2 regions of the Actinotalea fermentans genome follow, and region 2 is predicted to be linked to the other one. Evidence: predicted binding sites of a transcription regulator. Region 2 holds the regulator's gene; the other holds the start of a gene.
What was found. Region 2 encodes HrcA, which represses chaperone genes, less so after heat shock. Its sites were predicted from a motif close to TTNGCACTCGNNNNNNNCGAGTGCNAA; they were not measured.
Positions count from the first base shown of each region.

Region 1: a site for HrcA is predicted at 3,855-3,881, ahead of groES (co-chaperone GroES). Genes of this name have one in related genera too.

Region 1 covers NZ_BJYK01000009.1:170,728-179,846, reverse strand. The annotation lists gene AFE02nite_RS12705 (glycoside hydrolase family 3 N-terminal domain-containing protein) at 1-1,239, shown strand, start outside; gene AFE02nite_RS12700 (glutamate--cysteine ligase) at 1,262-2,398, opposite strand; gene AFE02nite_RS12695 (class I SAM-dependent methyltransferase) at 2,398-3,585, opposite strand; gene groES (co-chaperone GroES) at 4,027-4,320, shown strand; gene AFE02nite_RS12685 (WhiB family transcriptional regulator) at 4,388-4,678, opposite strand; gene AFE02nite_RS12680 (MerR family transcriptional regulator) at 4,912-5,862, shown strand; gene AFE02nite_RS12675 (response regulator transcription factor) at 5,997-6,632, shown strand; gene guaB (IMP dehydrogenase) at 6,750-8,273, shown strand; gene AFE02nite_RS12665 (inositol monophosphatase family protein) at 8,270-9,119, shown strand, end outside; gene AFE02nite_RS12660 (exonuclease domain-containing protein) at 9,084-9,119, opposite strand, start outside.
Region 2 covers NZ_BJYK01000001.1:298,019-307,137, reverse strand. The annotation lists gene AFE02nite_RS01410 (PhoH family protein) at 1-930, opposite strand, end outside; gene AFE02nite_RS01405 (histidine triad nucleotide-binding protein) at 1,019-1,381, opposite strand; gene AFE02nite_RS01400 (Gmad2 immunoglobulin-like domain-containing protein) at 1,450-1,956, shown strand; gene AFE02nite_RS01395 (16S rRNA (uracil(1498)-N(3))-methyltransferase) at 1,993-2,766, opposite strand; gene dnaJ (molecular chaperone DnaJ) at 2,770-3,894, opposite strand; gene hrcA (heat-inducible transcriptional repressor HrcA) at 3,975-4,994, opposite strand; gene AFE02nite_RS01380 (DUF3097 family protein) at 5,119-6,051, shown strand; gene AFE02nite_RS01375 (DUF4870 domain-containing protein) at 6,220-6,735, shown strand; gene hemW (radical SAM family heme chaperone HemW) at 6,882-8,123, opposite strand; gene AFE02nite_RS01365 (MerR family transcriptional regulator) at 8,239-8,667, shown strand; gene AFE02nite_RS01360 (aldo/keto reductase) at 8,664-9,119, shown strand, end outside.

The sequences.
Region 1 (9,119 bases), on a different contig from region 2:
GTCGTGCTCGCGGGCGCGCCGCCGTCGGGCGCCGACGCGGGGGTGCCGCCCGCCGCGCGCGTCCTGACGTCGCAGGAGGGTGGTGCGGCCGGGGCGCCGGGCGCCGCCGCGGGCTGGGTGGCCCCGCTGGCCGGTGCGGAGGTCGCCTCCGTCCGCGCGTCGGGCCGCCCGACGGCGCCCGCGGCGACGGTGCCGAACCCGCGCACGGACTGGGGGCCGACGGTGGCGGTCGTGGCGCAGGCGCGCGCGGCCGTGGCGGCGATGCCGGTCGAGGTGCTGGCCGGTCAGGTGCTCGTCGCGGCCTTCGCCGGCACGGACCCCGCGGCCCCGGCCGGCCTCGTCGCCGGGTACCACCTCGGTGGGGTCATCCTCATGGGCGAGAACGTCGCCTCGCTGGACCAGGTGCGCGCGACGTCGGCCGCGGTGCAGGCCGCGGCCGCCGCCGACGGCCGGGCCTGGCCCGCGATCGTCGCGATCGACGAGGAGGGCGGCCGGGTGTCCCGGCTGCGCGGGCTCCTGCCCGACCTGCCGGCGTTCGCCGCCTTCGGCGCCGCGGGCGACGACGCGGCGACCCGCGACCGGTTCGCCCGGCTCGGGGCCGACCTCGCGGGCCTGGGCATCACGATGGACTTCGCACCCGTCGCGGACGTGACGGTCGGCGCGGCGGACCCGACGATCGGCGACCGGTCGGCCTCGGCGGACCCGGCGGTCGCCGCGCGGACCGTGGTCGCCGCGGGTCGCGGCCTGCTCGACGGCGGCACGGTGCCGGTGCTCAAGCACTTCCCCGGGCACGGCTCGGTGACCGCCGACAGCCACGTCGGCCTGCCGGTCCAGCCGGCCGGCGTCGAGCAGCTCGCGGCGCGGGACCTCGTGCCCTTCGGAGCAGCCGTGGACGCGGGCGCCCCGGTCGTGATGATGGGACACCTCGACGTGGTCCAGCTCGACCCGGGGGTGCCCTCGTCGCTGTCGCCCGCCGCCTACCGGCTGCTGCGCGAGAGCCTCGGGTTCGACGGCGTCGCGGTGACCGACGCCCTCGACATGGGCGCCGTGCCGTCCGGGGCGCCCGGCGAGGAGGTGGTGCGTGCCCTGGCGGCGGGGGCCGACCTGGTCCTCAAGCCGCGCGACGTCGGCGCCGCCCATGCGGCGGTCGTCGCGGCCGTGCAGTCCGGCGCGCTGCCGCGCGAGCGGCTTGAGGAGGCCGCGACGCGCGTCGTCGCCCTCCAGCTCTGGGCGGGCTGACCGGGGCGGCTCCCGGGTGCGCCTACAGCGGCTTGCCCGCGCGCATCTCCGCGACCAGGGCCTCGACGACCGGCCCGAGCTCGCCCGCGTTGCGGCGGGCGACCGCACGCTGGCGCTGGTACCCGGCGCCCTTGCGCAGGATGGTCCGGATGCCGGCGAGCTCGTCGGTGGCGCCGAGGCGCTCGGCGGTCGGCGCCAGGTCCGCCAGGAGCCGCTCGACGGCGTCCGTGACCAGCTCCTCGTCGCCCGCCGCGTTCGTGATGATGATCGCGTCCATGCCGTAGCGCGCCGAGCGCCACTTGTTCTCCTGGACGAACCACGGTGGCAGGCGCGGCAGCTCCTCCCCGGCGTCGTACAGGGTGGAGAAGTGCTCCACGAGGCACTGGGTGAGGGCCGCGAGCGCGAGGACCTCGGTGAGGTTCGAGGCGCCGTCGCAGATCCGCATCTCCAGGGTGCCCAGGCGGGGCGAGGGCCGCAGGTCCCAGCGGATCTCGGAGATGTCGTCGATCACGCCCGTGTGCAGCATGTCCGCGGCGTAGGCCTCGAAGTCGGCCCAGGCGTCGAACTGGAAGGGGAGCCCCGCCGTCGGGAGCTGCTGGAACATCAGGGCGCGGTTGGACGCGTAGGCGGTGTCCTTGCCGCCCCAGAAGGGCGACGACGCCGAGAGGGCCTGCAGGTGCGGGTAGTAGGCGAGGACCGCGCGCAGGATCGGCAGCACCTTGTCGCGCGACTCGATGCCGACGTGCACGTGGATGCCGTAGATGAGCATCTGCCGGCCCCACCACTGGGTGCGCTCGATGAGCGTGGCGTACCGCTGCTTGTCGGTCACCTTCTGGTTGCTCCACGACGCGAACGGGTGCGTCCCGGCGCACATGAGCTCGACGCGGAGGGGGTCGGTGATCCGCCGAAGCTCCTCGACCGTCCGGTGCAGGTCCGCCCCCGCCTCGCCCACGGTCCGGCACACGCCCGTGACGATCTCCACCGTGTTGAGCAGCAGCTCCTGCTTGATGGTCGGGTGGTCGCCGCCGTCCGAAGGGGCGACGGCGTCGAGCACGGTCTGGGCGACCTGGCGCAGGTCGCCGGAGTCCGCATCGACGAGCGCGAGCTCCCACTCGATGCCGACGGTCGAGCGCTCCGACTCCGCGAACGGGATGTCCATCAGTCGGTCCCCACCGGCTCCACGAGGAGCACCTGCTGGCTCCCGGCCACGCGCGTCAGCACGATCGTCGCCTCGCCGTCGCCGCGCAGGTCGAGCTGCTTGCGCAGCTGCTCCGGCACGACGGCGGTGCCGCGCTTCTTGATCGTCAGGCGGCCCACGCCCCGCTCCCGCAGGGCCGTGCGCAGCCGCTTGAGGCCGAACGGCATGGTGTCGAGCACCCGGTAGGCGGTCGCCGCACCGGTGGCCACGAGGGCGTCCGAGGTCACGTAGGCAATCGTCGCGTCCAGCAGCCGACCGCGCACCTGGTCCGCGACCGTGCCGACGAGGCCGGCGCGGATGACGGCGCCGTCGGGCTCGTAGAGGTAGGTGCCGACGGGTCCGGCGTCGGCGTGCGGAGCGGGGCCGCGCAGGACGGTCGCCGCCTGCCCGCGCACGACGAGCGCGGTGCGCCCGGGGCCGTCGGGCGCGAGCGGGCCGAACCACAGGCCGGCCTCGACGACGTCCCCGTCGATGCTGACCCACTGGGCCTCGGCGTCGTCGGGCACGGCGGCGTGCGGGATGGCCGGGCCGACCTTCACGCCCAGGGCCGGGACGGCGTCGCGCAGGGCGAGCACCCGGTCCAGGGGCGGGGTGTACGCCGCGGGATCGTGCGCGCGCCGGCCCTGGGCCGTGCGCCGGGCGGGGTCGGCGAAGACGCCGTCGACGCCCTCGGCGGCCAGGTCGAGCGTGAGGCCGTCGGCGTGCCGGACGGTGGCCTCGGGGAAGTGCCGCAGGTTGACGGTCGCGATGGCCGCGGTGAGCTCGTCGACGTCGCACGCGAGCACGCCGAGGCCGAGCGCCGCCATCGCCATCGCGTCGCCGCCGATGCCGCAGGTGAGGTCGGCGACGAGGGTGCACCCGGCGGCCTGGTAGCGCCGGGCGTGCCGGGCGCCGACGGTCAGCCGGGTCGCCTGCTCCAGGCCGGCGGGCGTGAAGAGCATGCCGTCGGCGAAGTCGGCGAACTTGGCGCGGCCCTGGGCGCGCAGGCGCGACTGCGTGAGCGCGCCGGCCACGAGCCGCGGGTCCAGGCCCTCCTTCTGCAGCCGCTCCGCCATCGGGAGCGCGAGGCGCTCGTCGTAGGGCGGGAGAGCCCCGAGCAGGGCCCAGCCGTCGGGGCTGAGCAGCAAGGACAGGGTCTCGGGGTCCACGCGCCCGATCCTTGCACGCACCGCTCGCTCGGGACGGCGCTGCGGTCGTCGTCCCGGCGGGGGCGGGCCCCGTGGTGGGTGACCCCGCCCGCCCGCGTGCACCCACCGCCGCACCTGTGACGCGTGGGGCCAGTGGGGCGGGTGGGGCGTCACGCGCGCGCCAGGAGTCCCGCCTGTCACAAGAGCGGCGGTACGTGCGCCGTGGACGCGGTCACACGCGCGCGTGTCGGGCGGGAACGCTCCACACGGTGGGGAGGGGGATCGCGGGGCTGGCACTCGCGTTGACTGAGTGCTAACCCCGGCCTAGATTGCTCCTAGCACTCGCCACAGGCGGGTGCCAGCCGCTCCGGTTCGGCTGACCGGCACCCGCGACGGCGGACAGCCCGGACAGGCGGCAGCTGAACGTTCCGTTCCCACGACTGTGAGAAGGGGAGGTCCGCTGTGTCGGTCTCCATCAAGCCGCTCGAGGACCGGGTCGTCGTCCGCACGCTCGAGGCGGAGCAGACGACGGCATCCGGTCTCGTGATCCCGGACACCGCCAAGGAGAAGCCCCAGGAGGGCGAGGTCCTGGCGGTCGGCCCGGGTCGCATCGACGACAAGGGTCAGCGGGTGCCGCTCGACGTCGCCGTCGGCGACCGCGTCATCTACAGCAAGTACGGCGGCACCGAGGTCAAGTACAAGGGCGAGGAGTTCCTCATCCTCTCCGCGCGCGACATCCTCGCCGTCGTCAGCTGACACCTGACATCACGACGCACGACGCCCCGGCCCCCTCGTGGGGGCCGGGGCGTCGTCGTCTGCAGCCTCAGCCGGCTCGCCGGACGCGGCGGCTGAGCATCTCGCTGCGCTCCTCCTCCGACAGGCCGCCCCACACCCCGTAGGGCTCGCGGACGGCGAGGGAGTGCTCGCGGCACTCGTTCAGCACGGGGCACGTGGCGCAGATCTGCTTGGCCGCCTCGGCGCGCCGACGGCGCGCGGCACCGCGCTCGCCCTCGGGGTGGAAGAACAGGGTCGGGTCGGCCTCACGGCACTTCCCCTCGTACTGCCACTCCCAGAGGTCCATCACCGGACCGGGCAGTCGCGAGATCTCCGTCATGGGTCCTCCTGCTGATGACTCATCGGCGGGCACCGGCGAGACCCTCACCGTAGAACCGCGTCAGAAGTTGGTCAACCCCCTTGGTCAAACTGCTTCGTCAGCGTGGCGGCGAGCGGCATGCACGGCTTCGTCCGCGCGGGACGCCGCGTAAATGCCGATGACCTTGCGCTTGACGGGTGGTGAAGCGGCGCGGTCTGTGGCGGAGCGCGCCACCGGCTGTGCAGAATCGCGTCATGTCGACGAGTGGCGAGGGCGTCCGCGAACGGCCGCCGGCGCCGTCCTTGACGGTCGCGGCGGTGGCCCGTCGGCTCGGTGTGGCCCCCGCGACGCTGCGCACCTGGGACCGCCGCTACGGCCTCGGCCCGTCGGAGCACCTCGCGGGCGCGCACCGGCGCTACTCGGCCCAGGACGTCGCCCGCCTGCTGGTCATGCGTCGCCTGACCCTCGAGGGCGTGGCCCCCTCCGAGGCGGCCCGGACGGCGCTGGCCGCGACGGACGCCCCGAGCGCCGAGGTGCACGTCCCCACCACCGCCGAGGTGATGGACGCCTACTCCGACGCCGTCCCGATGGCGGCGGACCCCGCCGCGCTCGCCGCGGCCGCCGGTCAGTTCGACAACGCGGCCGTCCGGTGGATGCTCGCGCGCGTCGCCCCGCGGGACGTCCTCGCCTGGTGGACCGACCTCGTCGAGCCGACGCTGCGCACCGTCGGGGAGCGCGCCGCCCTCGAGCGCCCCGGCGAGAGCGTCGCCCCGGCCCTCGTCGCCGCGGCCTTCGCCGAGCTGCGCAGCCGCGCCGCCGTCGCGGCCGCCCACCTCGACGCCGCCAAGCCCGCCCCGACGGTCCTCGTCGTCCCGACGGGGGAGGGCCCGGACCTGCGCTCGCACGTCCTGGCCACCGCGCTCCAGGGCCACGGCGTCCGGGTGCGGGTGCTCTCGTCGTCGGCCCCCGCGGTCGTCACGGGCGCGGTGGAGCGTGCGCAGCCCGCCGCGCTCCTGGTCGAGGTCTCCCCGGCCGACGCCGGCGCGCGGGGCACCGCCGTCGTCCGCGCCGCGACGGCGGCCCGGCCCGGCATGCCCGTCTTCGTGCACCACGGCCCGACGGCGCCCGAGCTGCCCGTCGCCGCGAACGTGCACCGCGTGCGGACCCTCCCCGGGGCGCTGCACGAGGTGCTCGCGACCGTCTGACCGGCTTCACCCCATCCGCCCGCGTCTTCACCCTCCGACCCGCTAAGGTCCGCCGCCGCGGTGGCCGATGATTGCTGCACGCGGATCCCCCGTCCCGGCCGACGTGCGTGCCGGGACACTGCGGAAGGAGGCGGATGGCCGGCGTCGTCGTGTGCCACGGCTCCGCTGCCGTCCGCGAGCGCATCGTCGCGGCGGCGCACGGGGTCCCCGGTCTCGTCCCCGCGCGCGGCGCCGGGAGTGCCGAGGAGCTCGTCACGCTCGCCCGGCGCACCGCACCCGCGCTCGTGCTCCTGGACACGCACCTGCCCGGCACCGGGCCGCTGGAGGCCATGCGCCGCCTGCGCGAGCTCGACACCGCGCCGATCGTCATCATGCTGGCCGTGCCCGGTGACGAGATCACCCTGGACCGCGCCGTCGCGCTCGGCGCGCGCGGCTACCTCGCGCCCGACCTCGAGCGCAGCGAGCTGGCGGCCGTCGCCGCGCACAGCCTCGCGGCCGCCCCGGCGCCCCCGCACGGCGCGAGCGCGAACGGCCTGCCGCGCCCGCGGCCCGCCGGGCAGCCGGCCGCCCCGCCGATCGAGCTCACCAAGCGCGAGATGGAGGTGCTCATCGGCATGAGCCACGGGCGCTCCAACGCGCAGATCGGCGCCGACCTCTTCCTCTCCGAGGACACGGTGAAGACCCACGCCCGCCGGCTGTTCCGCAAGCTCGACGCCGCGGACCGCGCCCAGGCCGTCGCCATCGGGCTCCGCCGCGGTCTCATCCGCTGACCGCTTCGCGGACGGCTCGGCTCACGACGCCGCCCTCGTCCCGGCCGTGCCCGCCGGGCGGTCTCAGCGACTGACGGGCCCACCCGGGGCTCCCGGGGCCGCGACTACTATCGCCGGATGAGCGTGCCGCCGCCCACCCCTGCCGAGGCCGACCCGTTCGGTTTCGTCGGTCTGACGTTCGACGACGTCCTGCTCCTGCCGGGGCAGACCGACGTGATCCCCTCCGAGGTCGACACGACCTCGCGCCTGACGCGTGAGATCTCCGTCGCCGTCCCGCTGGTCTCGGCGGCGATGGACACCGTCACCGAGGCCCGGATGGCGGTCGCGATGGCCCGCCAGGGCGGCGTCGGCGTCCTGCACCGGAACCTGCCGATCGCCGACCAGGCGCACCAGGTGGACCTGGTCAAGCGCTCGGAGTCGGGCATGGTCTCCGACCCCGTGACCGTCGGCCCGGACGCCACCCTCGCCGAGCTCGACGCGCTGTGCGGCAAGTACCGCGTGTCGGGGCTGCCGGTGGTCGAGGAGGGCAACCGCCTCGTCGGCATCATCACCAACCGCGACCTGCGCTTCGTCGCGGCGGCGGACTACGCGAGCCTGCGGGTCCGCGACGTCATGACGACCCAGCCGCTGATCACGGGTCCCGTCGGCATCTCGCGTGACGACGCCGCGGCGCTGCTGGCCAAGCACAAGGTCGAGAAGCTGCCGCTGGTCGACGACGCGGGCCGCCTCGCCGGCCTCATCACGGTCAAGGACTTCGTCAAGACCCAGCAGTACCCGTCGGCCACCAAGGACGCCGAGGGGCGGCTCGTGGTCGCGGCGGCGGTCGGGTTCTTCGGCGACGCGTGGGACCGCGTGCTGGCGCTCGTCGAGGCGGGCGTCGACATCCTCGTGGTCGACACCGCGAACGGCCAGGCGCGCCTCATGCTCGACATGGTCCGCCGCCTGAAGTCGGACCCGGCGACGCGCGGGGTCCAGGTGATCGGCGGCAACATCGCCACGCGCGAGGGCGCCCAGGCGCTCGTGGACGCCGGCGTGGACGCGGTCAAGGTGGGCGTCGGCCCGGGTTCCATCTGCACGACGCGCGTCGTGGCGGGCGTCGGCGTGCCGCAGGTCACGGCGATCTACGAGGCCGCGAAGGCGTGCAAGCCCGCCGGTGTCCCGGTGATCGGCGACGGCGGCCTGCAGTACTCGGGCGACATCGCGAAGGCGCTCGTCGCCGGCGCGGACACCGTCATGCTGGGCGGGCTGCTCGCCGGCTGCGACGAGAGCCCGGGTGACCTGGTCTTCGTCAACGGCAAGCAGTACAAGCGCTACCGCGGCATGGCCTCGCTCGGCGCGATGCAGTCCCGCGGCGACCGGCGCTCGTACTCCAAGGACCGCTACTTCCAGGGCGACCTCGGCGACGACGAGATCATCACCGAGGGCATCGAGGGCCAGGTGCCCTACCGGGGCCCGCTCGGCGCCGTGGCCCACCAGCTCGTGGGCGGCCTGCACCAGTCGATGTTCTACGTCGGCGCCCGCACCATCCCCGAGCTGCAGGCGCGCGGGAAGTTCGTGCGGATCACCCCCGCGGGGCTCAAGGAGTCGCACCCGCACGACGTCCAGATGATCTCCGAGGCGCCGAACTACTCGAGCCGGTGAGACCCGCGGTCGACGTCGACGCCGTGACGGCGCTCGTGGAGCGCGTCGCGGCGACGGTGGTCGCCCCGCGCTTCCGGGACCTGGTCGCCGGCGAGGTCGGCGAGAAGGGCCCGGGCGACGTCGTGACGGTCGTCGACCACGCTGCCGAGGCGGCGATCGCGGACGGGCTCGCGCAGCTCGCCCCGGGCGTCCCGGTCGTGGGGGAGGAGGCCGCGTCGGCCGACCCCGCCCTGTTCGACCTGCTGGGCGCGCCCCTGGCCTGGGTGGTCGACCCGCTCGACGGGACCCGCGCGTTCGTCGAGGGCTCCCCGGACTACGCAGTCATGGTCGGCCTGGTCGCCGCCGGAGTGCCGGTCGCCGGCTGGATCTGCCTGCCGGAGCACCGCATCACCCTCGTGGCCGAGCGCGGCTCCGGGGCGTGGTGCAACGGCGCGCCGCTGGCCCCGGCGCCCCGCTCCGGCGCGCCGCGGATGCAGGTGGCGGCGCGCTACCTGCCACCCCCGACGCGCGGGCGCCTGGTCGACGGCCTGCGCACCCGCTCGGGGGCGGAGGGGATCACGGTGGCCGAGACGGTCTGGTCCGGCCACGAGTACACACGCATCGCGCTCGGCGACGTGGACGGGATGCTGGCGTGGCGGACCATGCCCTGGGACCACGTCCCGGGGGTCGCCATCGTGCGTGAGCTCGGCGGGACCGCGCGCCGCCTCGACGGGAGCGACTACCGCGCCGACGTCGCCGCCGAGGGCCTGCTGGTCGCGGCCGACGAGGAGCTCGCGGTGAGCTTCGCGCAGCTGCTGGACGTCGCGGCGCTCAGGCCGGCACCGGCAGCGCCGTCGTCGGGACCTG
Region 2 (9,119 bases):
CGTCAGCCGGCAGAACGCGACGTCGTCCACGCCCGTGAGGATCTCCTCGACGACCCGCAGGCCCGACGGCGTCCCGCCCGGCAGGTCGACCTGGGTCACGTCACCGGTGACGACCATGCGCGAGCCGAAGCCGAGCCGGGTCAGGAACATCTTCATCTGGTCGCTCGAGGTGTTCTGGGCCTCGTCGAGGATGATGAACGCGTCGTTGAGGGTGCGCCCGCGCATGTAGGCGAGCGGTGCGACCTCGATCGTGCCCGCCTCCATGAGCCGCGGGATCGAGTCCGGGTCCACCATGTCGTGCAGCGCGTCGTAGAGGGGCCGCAGGTACGGGTCGATCTTGTCGTTGAGCGTGCCCGGCAGGAAGCCGAGCCGCTCGCCGGCCTCGACCGCCGGGCGGGTCAGCAGGATCCGGTTCACGTTCTTCGCCTGCAGCGCCTGCACGGCCTTCGCCATCGCGAGGTACGTCTTCCCGGTGCCCGCAGGGCCGATGCCGAACGTGATCGTGTGCTGGTCGATGGCGTCGACGTACCGCTTCTGCCCCACCGTCTTCGGCCGGATGGTGCGGCCGCGGCTCGACAGGATGTTCTGGGTGAGCACCTCGGCGGGGCGCGTGGCCGTCGCCGCGGTGAGCATCCGCACGGAACGCGCGACGACGTCGGCGCTGAGCGGCGTGCCGGCGGCGACGACCTCGAGGAGCTCGTCGAGCAGACGCGTCACGAGGCCGACGTCGGCCGCCGGGCCCCGGAGGGTGATCTGGTTGCCGCGTGCGTGGATGCGCACGGCCGGGAACCCGGCCTCGACGGCCCGGAGCACCTCGTCACCCGGACCGAGGACGGCGACGGGTGGCAGGTCAGCGGGGACGATGATGCGGTTCTCGACCTCGTCTGCCCGGGACGGACCTGGGCTGCGGCGGCTGGTGGTGTCTGCCATGGGAACGGCCGGCGGCCGCGCTTCTCCTCACTGGTGCGGGTGTGCCCGACCATCGTAGACGGGCCGCCCGCGCGGGCTCACGGCAGATTCAGGCGGGCGACCACCCGAGCCGTCGGCCACCGATCACGTGGCCGTGCACGTGGAAGACGGACTGGCCGGCCTCCGCGCCCGTGTTGAAGACCAGCCGGTACGCGCCGTCCGCCTCCGTCTGCGCGACCTCGTGGGCGAGCGCGACGACGTCGGCGAGCAGGCCCGGGTCGACCGCCGCCAGCTGCGCGACGTCGGCGTGGTGGTCGCGCGGCACGACCAGCACGTGCAACGGCGCCTGCGGGTTGATGTCGCGGAAGGCGACCACGCGGTCCGTGCCGGCGACGAGGTCGGCCGGCACCTGCCCGGCGACGATGCGGCAGAACAGGCAGTCCGGGACGGCGAGGTTCTCGGCGGACGACATGCCGCCAGGGTAGTGCGGGCGCGCATCGGCCACCTGCCAGGATGTCCGCTGAGAGAAGGGGGCGCGCCATGCGGGCAGCGCACAGGGCGGTGGCGGCCGGACTGGCCGTCGTCGTCGGGACCGGGCTGCTGGCCGGGTGCCGCACCGGGGAGTCCACCGAGCCCGCCGACGAACCGACGGCCGCGCCGACCGAGGAACCGGCCGCCACCGCGGAGCCGACGGTCGAGCCGACACCGACCGACACCCCCGAGGTCGCGGCCGAGCCGGCCGTGAACGGCCCGAACTCGATCACGGCACCCACGGCGGGTGCCGAGGTGCCGGGCCCGACGGTGACGGTGACCGGCGAGGGCACCGGCTTCGAGGGCACGCTCGCGTACCGCGTGACGCGCGCAGGCGAGGTCGTCGCCGAGGGCTACACCACTGCAGGCGCGAACGGCGAGGTCGGCCCGTACAGCTTCGACGTGGCGCTCGACCCCGGCGAGTACACCCTGCAGGTGTGGGAGCCGGGCATGGGCGAGGGCGACTCCGACGGCGACGCCCGCAACCGCGTCGAGGTGAGCTTCACCGTCTCCTGATCGTCGCCGGCCCGACTGGCACCGCGGCCGACGGGCTCAGGCCCAGCGCCCGAGCCGCTGGGCGAGCATCGCGACGGCGACCGGGCCCGCGGTCGACGTACGCAGCACGGTCGGACCGAGGCGGGTCACGACGGCGCCCGCGGCGACGAGGACGGCCGTCTCCCCGTCGCTGATCCCGCCCTCCGGGCCGACGACGACGAGCACCTCGGCCGGCGTCGCGCCGGCGCCGTCCGGAAGGGCGACCGTCGCGATCGCCTCGCTCCCGGCGCCGTCGAGCACCAGGGCGGTACCGCCGGCGCCGACCACCGCGCGCACCCTGGCCGTGAGGCCCGCCGTGTCGAGGGCGTGCGCGACATGCGGGAGCCGGGCCCGGCGGGACTGCTTCGTGGCCTCGCGGACCGTGGCCAGCCAGCGGGCGCGGCTCTTGGCCGCGCGGTCGCCCCGCCACACCACGACGGACCGTTCGGCCTGCCAGGGCACCACCTCGTCGACGCCGACCTCGGTCGCCGCCTCGATGGCCAGCTCATCGCGGTCACCCTTGGCGAGTGCCTGCGCGAGCACGAGCCGCACGCCGGGGGCGGCCTCCTCATGCCGCGCGAGGACGTCGAGCTCGAGCCTCCCGGGCTCCACGGTGGCGACCACGCACTCCAGCCGCACCCCCGCGCCGTCGGCCACGTCGACCCGCTCGCCCGCGCGGCGGCGCTGGACGACGCCGGCATGACGCGCCTCCGCGCCGTCGAGGACGTAGGCCGAGCCCGGTCCGTAGCCGTCGAGCATGCCCGGCTCGGCGAGGAAGACGGGAGCGCTCACCGCCTACCGTCCGGCGAGCTTGTCGCGGAGCTTGGCGAACATGCCCGGCTGCGCTGGGGCCAGTCGCGGCTCCGGGCGCTCCTCACCCCGCAGGGCGGCGAGCTCGCGCAGCAGGCGCTCCTGCTCGGCGTCGAGGCCAGAGGGCACCTGGACGTCGACGTGCACGTGCAGGTCGCCGCGGCCGGCTCCCCGCAGGTGGCCGACGCCGAGGCCGCGGACCGTCACCACCTCGCCCGGCTGCGTCCCGGGACGGATGTCGATCTCGCGCGTGCCGTCCAGCGTCTCCAGCGAGACGACCGTGCCGAGCGCTGCCGCCGTCATCGGGACCGGCAGCGAGCAGTGCAGGTCGTCGCCCTGCCGCACGAGCGTCGCGTGCGGGCGCTCGCGGACCTCGAGGTACACGTCGCCGGGCGGGCCACCGGCCGGGCCGACCTCGCCCTGCCCGGGCAGCTTGATGCGGGTCCCGGTCTCCACGCCGGCGGGCACGTCCACGCTGAGCGTCCGGCGCGCGCGCACGCGGCCCTCACCGGAGCACTCCGGGCAGGGCTCGGGGATGACGGTGCCGAAGCCGTGGCACGTCGGGCACGGGCTGGACGTCATGACCTGGCCCAGGAACGAGCGCGCGACCCGCTGCACGGTGCCGTGGCCGCCGCAGACCTCGCAGGTGCGCGGGGAGGTCCCCGGGCGGCAGCAGCTGCCCTCGCACGTCGGGCAGGTCACGGCCGTGTCGACCTGCAGCTCACGGTGGACACCGAACGCCGCCTCGGCGAGCTCGATCTCCAGGCGCACCAGGGCGTCCTGCCCGCGGCGGGCCCGCGGGACCGGCCCTCGGCGCGCCGTCTGGCCACCGAAGAAGGTCTCGAAGATGTCCTGGAAGCCGAAGCCCTGACCGAACCCCTGGCCGCCGCCCGGCGCCGACGGGTCCACGCCGGCGTCGTACATCTGGCGCTTCTCGGGGTTGGAGAGCACCTCGTAGGCCCGCGTGACCTCCTTGAACTGCTCCTCCGCGCCGTCGCCCTCGGCGACGTCGGGGTGGTACTGCCGGGCCAGGCGCCGGTAGGCCCGCTTGATCTCCTCCGGGCTGGCGTCGCGGGAGACCCCGAGGATCTCGTAGTAGTCAGTGTTCACCAAGGCTCACCAGTGGTCGGGGGCGTGGAAGGTCAAGGTGCAGCGGACTGCGCGCCGGGCCGGGCCGGGCAGATGCACGCTCATCCCGCGAGGATCCGCGAGAGGTAGCGCGCGACCGCGCGCACGGACGAGATGGTCCCGGCGTAGTCCATCCGGGTCGGGCCGAGGGAGCCGATCCTGGCGACCGGCTGGCCACCGGAGGCGTAGCTCGCGGCGACGATCGACGTCTCCGCCAGGCCTGCGTGCTCGTTCTCGTGGCCGATGCGGACCGCCACTCCGGCGGCGTCCTCGGCCATCTCGCTGAGGAGGTTGAGCAGTACGACCTGCTCCTCGAGCGCCTCGAGGACGGGTCGGATGGTGTGCGCGAAGTCGAGGCCGCTGCGCGCCAGGTTGGCGGTGCCCGCCATGACGATCCGCTCCTCGGTGGTCTCCGCGAGCGTCTCCTCGAGCACGCGGACCACGCGGCGCACGAACTCCTGCTCCGCCACCGGGAACGCCTGGACCACCTGGTCGAGGGGCTCGGTGAGGTCGGCCAGCCGGCGCCCGGCGACGGACGCGTTGAGCCTGGCCCGCAGCTCGCCGAGGGTGTGCTCGGGCACCCCCTCGGGCACGTCGAGGGCGCGCTGCTCGACCCGGCCGGCCTCGGTGATGATGACCATGAGGAGCCGGTCGGTCGCCATCGGCACCAGCTCGAGGTGACGCAGCGCCGAGCGCCGCAGCGACGGGTACTGGACGACGGCGACCTGGTGCGTCAGCTGCGCCAGCAGCCGGACGGAGCGGTCCACCACGTCGTCGAGGTCCACCGCGTCCTCGAGGAACGCGTGGATGGCGCGCTGCTCGGCGGGCGAGAGCGGCTTCACCTGGGACAGCCGGTCGACGAAGAGGCGGTACCCCTTGTCCGTCGGCACCCGGCCGGCAGAGGTGTGCGGCTGCGCGATGAGGCCGGCATCCTCGAGCGCCGCCATGTCGTTGCGGATGGTCGCCGGCGAGACGTTCAGCCGGTGCCGCTCGACGAGCGTGCGCGACCCCACGGGCTCGCGCGTGCGCACGTAGTCGTCGACGATGGCGCGCAGCACCTCGAGCCTGCGGTCCTCGCTCATCGCGCCTCCCTCCCGCCGCGTGCACGGATGGCACTCTGACCACCCGAGTGCTAATCCTACGACGGCGGCCGGCCGGCACGTCGAGACGGGCCGGCCGGCGGCCCGGCCCGTCTAGAGTGCTCGCGTGCCATCGCCCGACGACGACCCCCGCGCCGGCTCGGCCTGGGGCGACCGGTACGGCCCCGACGTGCTGGGCGGGACGCGCGACCCGCGCGACCCACGACCGTGGTCGGCCCGCGTGCCGTCGCGCCGCCCCGCGGCCCGCCAGGTGCCGGCCGAGGACGGCCTGGTCGTGGAGGACGTCGAGACGGGCTGGGTGGGCGCCGTCGTCCGCGTCGAGAAGTCGGGCGGCATGCACGTCGTCGTGCTGGAGGACCGCCGTGGGCGCACGCGCACGTTCGGCCTGGGTCCCGGCTTCTGGGTGGACGGCGAGGCGGTGGAGCTCGTCCCCCCCGCCGGCAGGCCTGCCCCCGCCCGCCCCACGCGCACCGCGTCCGGCTCGGTCGCTGTTCCCGACGCGCGGGCCCGGGTCGCGCGCGCGAGCCGCCTCTGGGTCGAGGGCCGGCACGACGCCGAGCTCGTCGAGCGCGTGTGGGGTGACGACCTGCGCGTCGCGGGCGTCGTCGTGGAGCTGCTCGACGGCGTCGACGGGCTGGTGGAGGCGGTGCGCGAGTTCCGACCGACCGCCGACCGCCGGCTCGGCGTCCTCGTCGACCACCTCGTCGCGGGCTCGAAGGAGAGCCGGATCGCCGCGGAGGCGGGCCGTGCGGCGCCTCCCGGGAGCGTGCTGGTGGTCGGGCACCCGTACGTCGACGTCTGGCAGGCGATCCGGCCGGCCCGCCTGGGCCTGGACGCCTGGCCGCAGGTGCCGCGCCACGTCGAGTGGAAGCGCGGGGTGCTGACGGCCCTCGGCTGGCCCGCCGCCGACCAGGCCGACGTCGCCCGCGGGTGGCAGCGCATGCTCGGCACCGTGCGGGACTTCCGCGACCTGGAGGCCGCGTTCCTGGGCCGCGTCGAGGAGCTGATCGACTTCGTGACCGCCCCGCCCGAGGGGTGAGGGCGCCGGCGTCGTCGGACTCATGCGCGCGGCTCTGCCCCAAGAGCCGTCCGTTTCGCTATGTTCGGACCGCTGTGCTGTGCGTACGTGTGCCCAGCGCGGTGTGGTCCCCTCCGGCTCGTGCCAAGAGGCGCCAGCCCATCCGTCTCACTCGAATGGTGACGTGACATGACCAGCACCCCGTCCGATCCGACGCCTGAGGGCGCCGTCCCTCCGCCGCCCGCACCTGAGGGCGCTGTCCCGCCGCCGGCCGGCGCCGTGCCCCCGCCCGCGTACAACGCGCCGCCGCCCGGGTACAACGCGCCGCCGCCCGGGTACGCCGCTGCCCCGCCTGCTGGTTACGCGGGCGCCCAGCCCCCGCTGAGCGACTCCGACCAGCGGATGTGGGCGATGCTCTCCCACGTCGGTGGCATCCTGTTCAGCTTCATCGCGCCGCTCATCATCTGGCTCATGTTCAAGGAGCGCGGCCGCTTCGTGGAGGAGCAGTCGAAGGAGGCCCTGAACTTCCAGATCACGCTGATCATCGGCTACATCATCAGCGGCATCCTCATGATCATCCTCATCGGCGCCATCCTGTTCTTCGTCGTCTGGCTGGCCGCGATCATCTTCGGGATCATGGCCGCCATCGCCGCGAACAAGGGCGAGGCGTACCGGTACCCGGTCGCCATCCGGCTCATCAAGTGAGCTGACCCGATCGGTCCGGAGGGGCCGGCACCCGCACGGGTGCCGGCCCCTTCGTCGTCTCCCCGCCTCCGCCCCCTGAGGTGGTGCACGGTGGCGCCACGGTGCACCACGCGAGCCGTTCCGCCGCCCCCGTGTTCCAGTTGAGGTCAGTCGGTGAGGGCGCGGACCACCGTGTCCGCCAGGAGCCGGCCGCGGCGCGTCAGGACGGCACGGCCGCGGATCGCGGCGACGCCGTCCAGCAGGCCGTCCGCGACGAGGCCGGCGACGGCGTGGCGCGGAGCGTCGCCGAGCAGCTGCACGTCCAGGCCCTCCCGCAGCCGCACCGCGAGCAGCACCCGCTCGAGGCGCACCTCGTCACCACCGAGCACCTCGCGCGCCGCCGCAGGGCTGCGGCCCGCGGCGAGCCGGTCCGCGTAGGCGCGGGGGTGCTTCACGTTCCACCACCGCACCGCGCGGTCGCCCCCGCCGACGTGCGAGTGCGCCCCGGGCCCGACGCCCCACCAGTCGACGCCGCGCCAGTAGCCGAGGTTGTGCCGGCAGGCGTCGGCGTCGGTCCGGGCCCAGTTGCTGACCTCGTACCAGGTCAGGCCGGCCGCGCTGAGCACCTCGTCGGCGAGCTCGTACTTGGCGGCCTCGTCGTCGGGGTCCGGGGCGGGCAGCAGGCCGCGGCGCACCTGGGCACCCATGCGCGTGCCCTCCTCCACGACGAGCGCGTACGCCGAGACGTGGTCGACGGCGAGGCCTGCGACCGCGTCCAGCGAGCGCCGCCAGTCGTCGAGCGACTCCCCCGGCGTGCCGTAGATGAGGTCGAGCGACACCGCCAGGCCCGCGTCGCGCGCCCAGCCGACGACGTCGGGCACCCGGTCGGGATCGTGCGTGCGGTCGAGCGTGGCCAGCACGTGCGGCACCACGGACTGCACGCCGAAGGAGACCCGCGTGAAGCCGGCCGCTGCCAGGGCCGCGAGCGAGGCGGGCGTGACGGAGTCCGGGTTCGCCTCGGTCGTCACCTCGGCGCCCGGCGCCAGCCCCCACGCGTCCTCGACGGCCGCCAGGATCGTCGCCAGGTCGGCGGGCGGCAGCAGCGTCGGCGTGCCCCCGCCGAAGAAGACGGTCGACACAGGCTCCCCCCGCCCGACGTCGGCCAGCACGCGCCGCGCGAGCTCGATCTCGGACGCGGCGGTCTGCGCGTACGCCACCTGGCTCGCACCGCCGCCGAGCTCGGCGGACGTGTACGTGTTGAAGTCGCAGTAGCCGCAGCGGACCCGGCAGAACGGCACGTGCACGTAGACCGCAAACCCGGGCGCCACGGACGGCGCGTCGGCCACCCAGGCGGGCAGCGCACCGTCGTCGGGCACGGGCTCGCCGTCCGGCAGCGCGGAGGGCGTCACGGGGCCACGCCGACGAGCTGGGGGGACATGCTCCTAGCGTCGCACGAGACCCCTGCAGAACTGGTCAGCAGAATCGGTTGACTTCGAGTGCGCTCGAACTTCTACGGTCGTCGACATGGCGATCGTCACCGACCCGGGCCTGTCCATCGAGGAAGCCGCCGTGCGCACCGGCGTCTCGGCCCACACCCTGCGGTACTACGAGCGGATCGGCCTGCTCGCGGAGGTCCCCCGGGGCCCCGGCGGGCACCGGCGGTACACCGACGCCGAGCTCGGCGCCGTCGTGTTCCTCACGCTCCTGAGACAGACGGGCATGTCCATCCGGGACATGCAGCGGTTCGTCGACCTGACGCGTGAGGGCGACCACACGATCCCCCAGCGCGTCGAGGTGCTCTCCGAGCACCGGGAGCAGCTCGTCGCCCAGCTCGCGCTCCTGAACAAGCACCTGCGGGCGCTGGACCACAAGATCGGCATCTATCGGGGGATGCTCGGCGAGGCGGAGGCCTCCGACCCGGGCGCACCCACCAAGGAGAAGAAGGACGCATGAGAACGATCGAGCTCGGCACCACCGGCGAGCAGGTCAGCAGGATCGCCCTGGGCGCGATGCCCATGGGCACGATCGCCGACGAGCAGACCTCTGTCGCTCTGCTGGACCGCTACGTGTCGGACGGCGGTGGCTTCATCGACACCGCCGACTGCTACTCGTGGTGGTGGGCGAAGGGCACCGACGGCGGTCAGAGCGAGGAGCTGCTCGGCCGCTGGTTCGCCCGCACGGGCAACCGCGACCGGGTGTTCCTGTCCACCAAGGGCACCGCGCGCATCCGCGACGTCCACAAGGCGTGGCCCGAGGGCGCCACGGAGGCCGACTGGGGCTACGCCCGGCCGAACTACGTGGGCGCGAGCGCGGCAGTGCTGCGCGACTCCCTCGACGCGAGCCTGCGGCGTCTGCAGACCGACCACATCGACCTGTACTACGTGCACGTCGACGACCGCTCAACG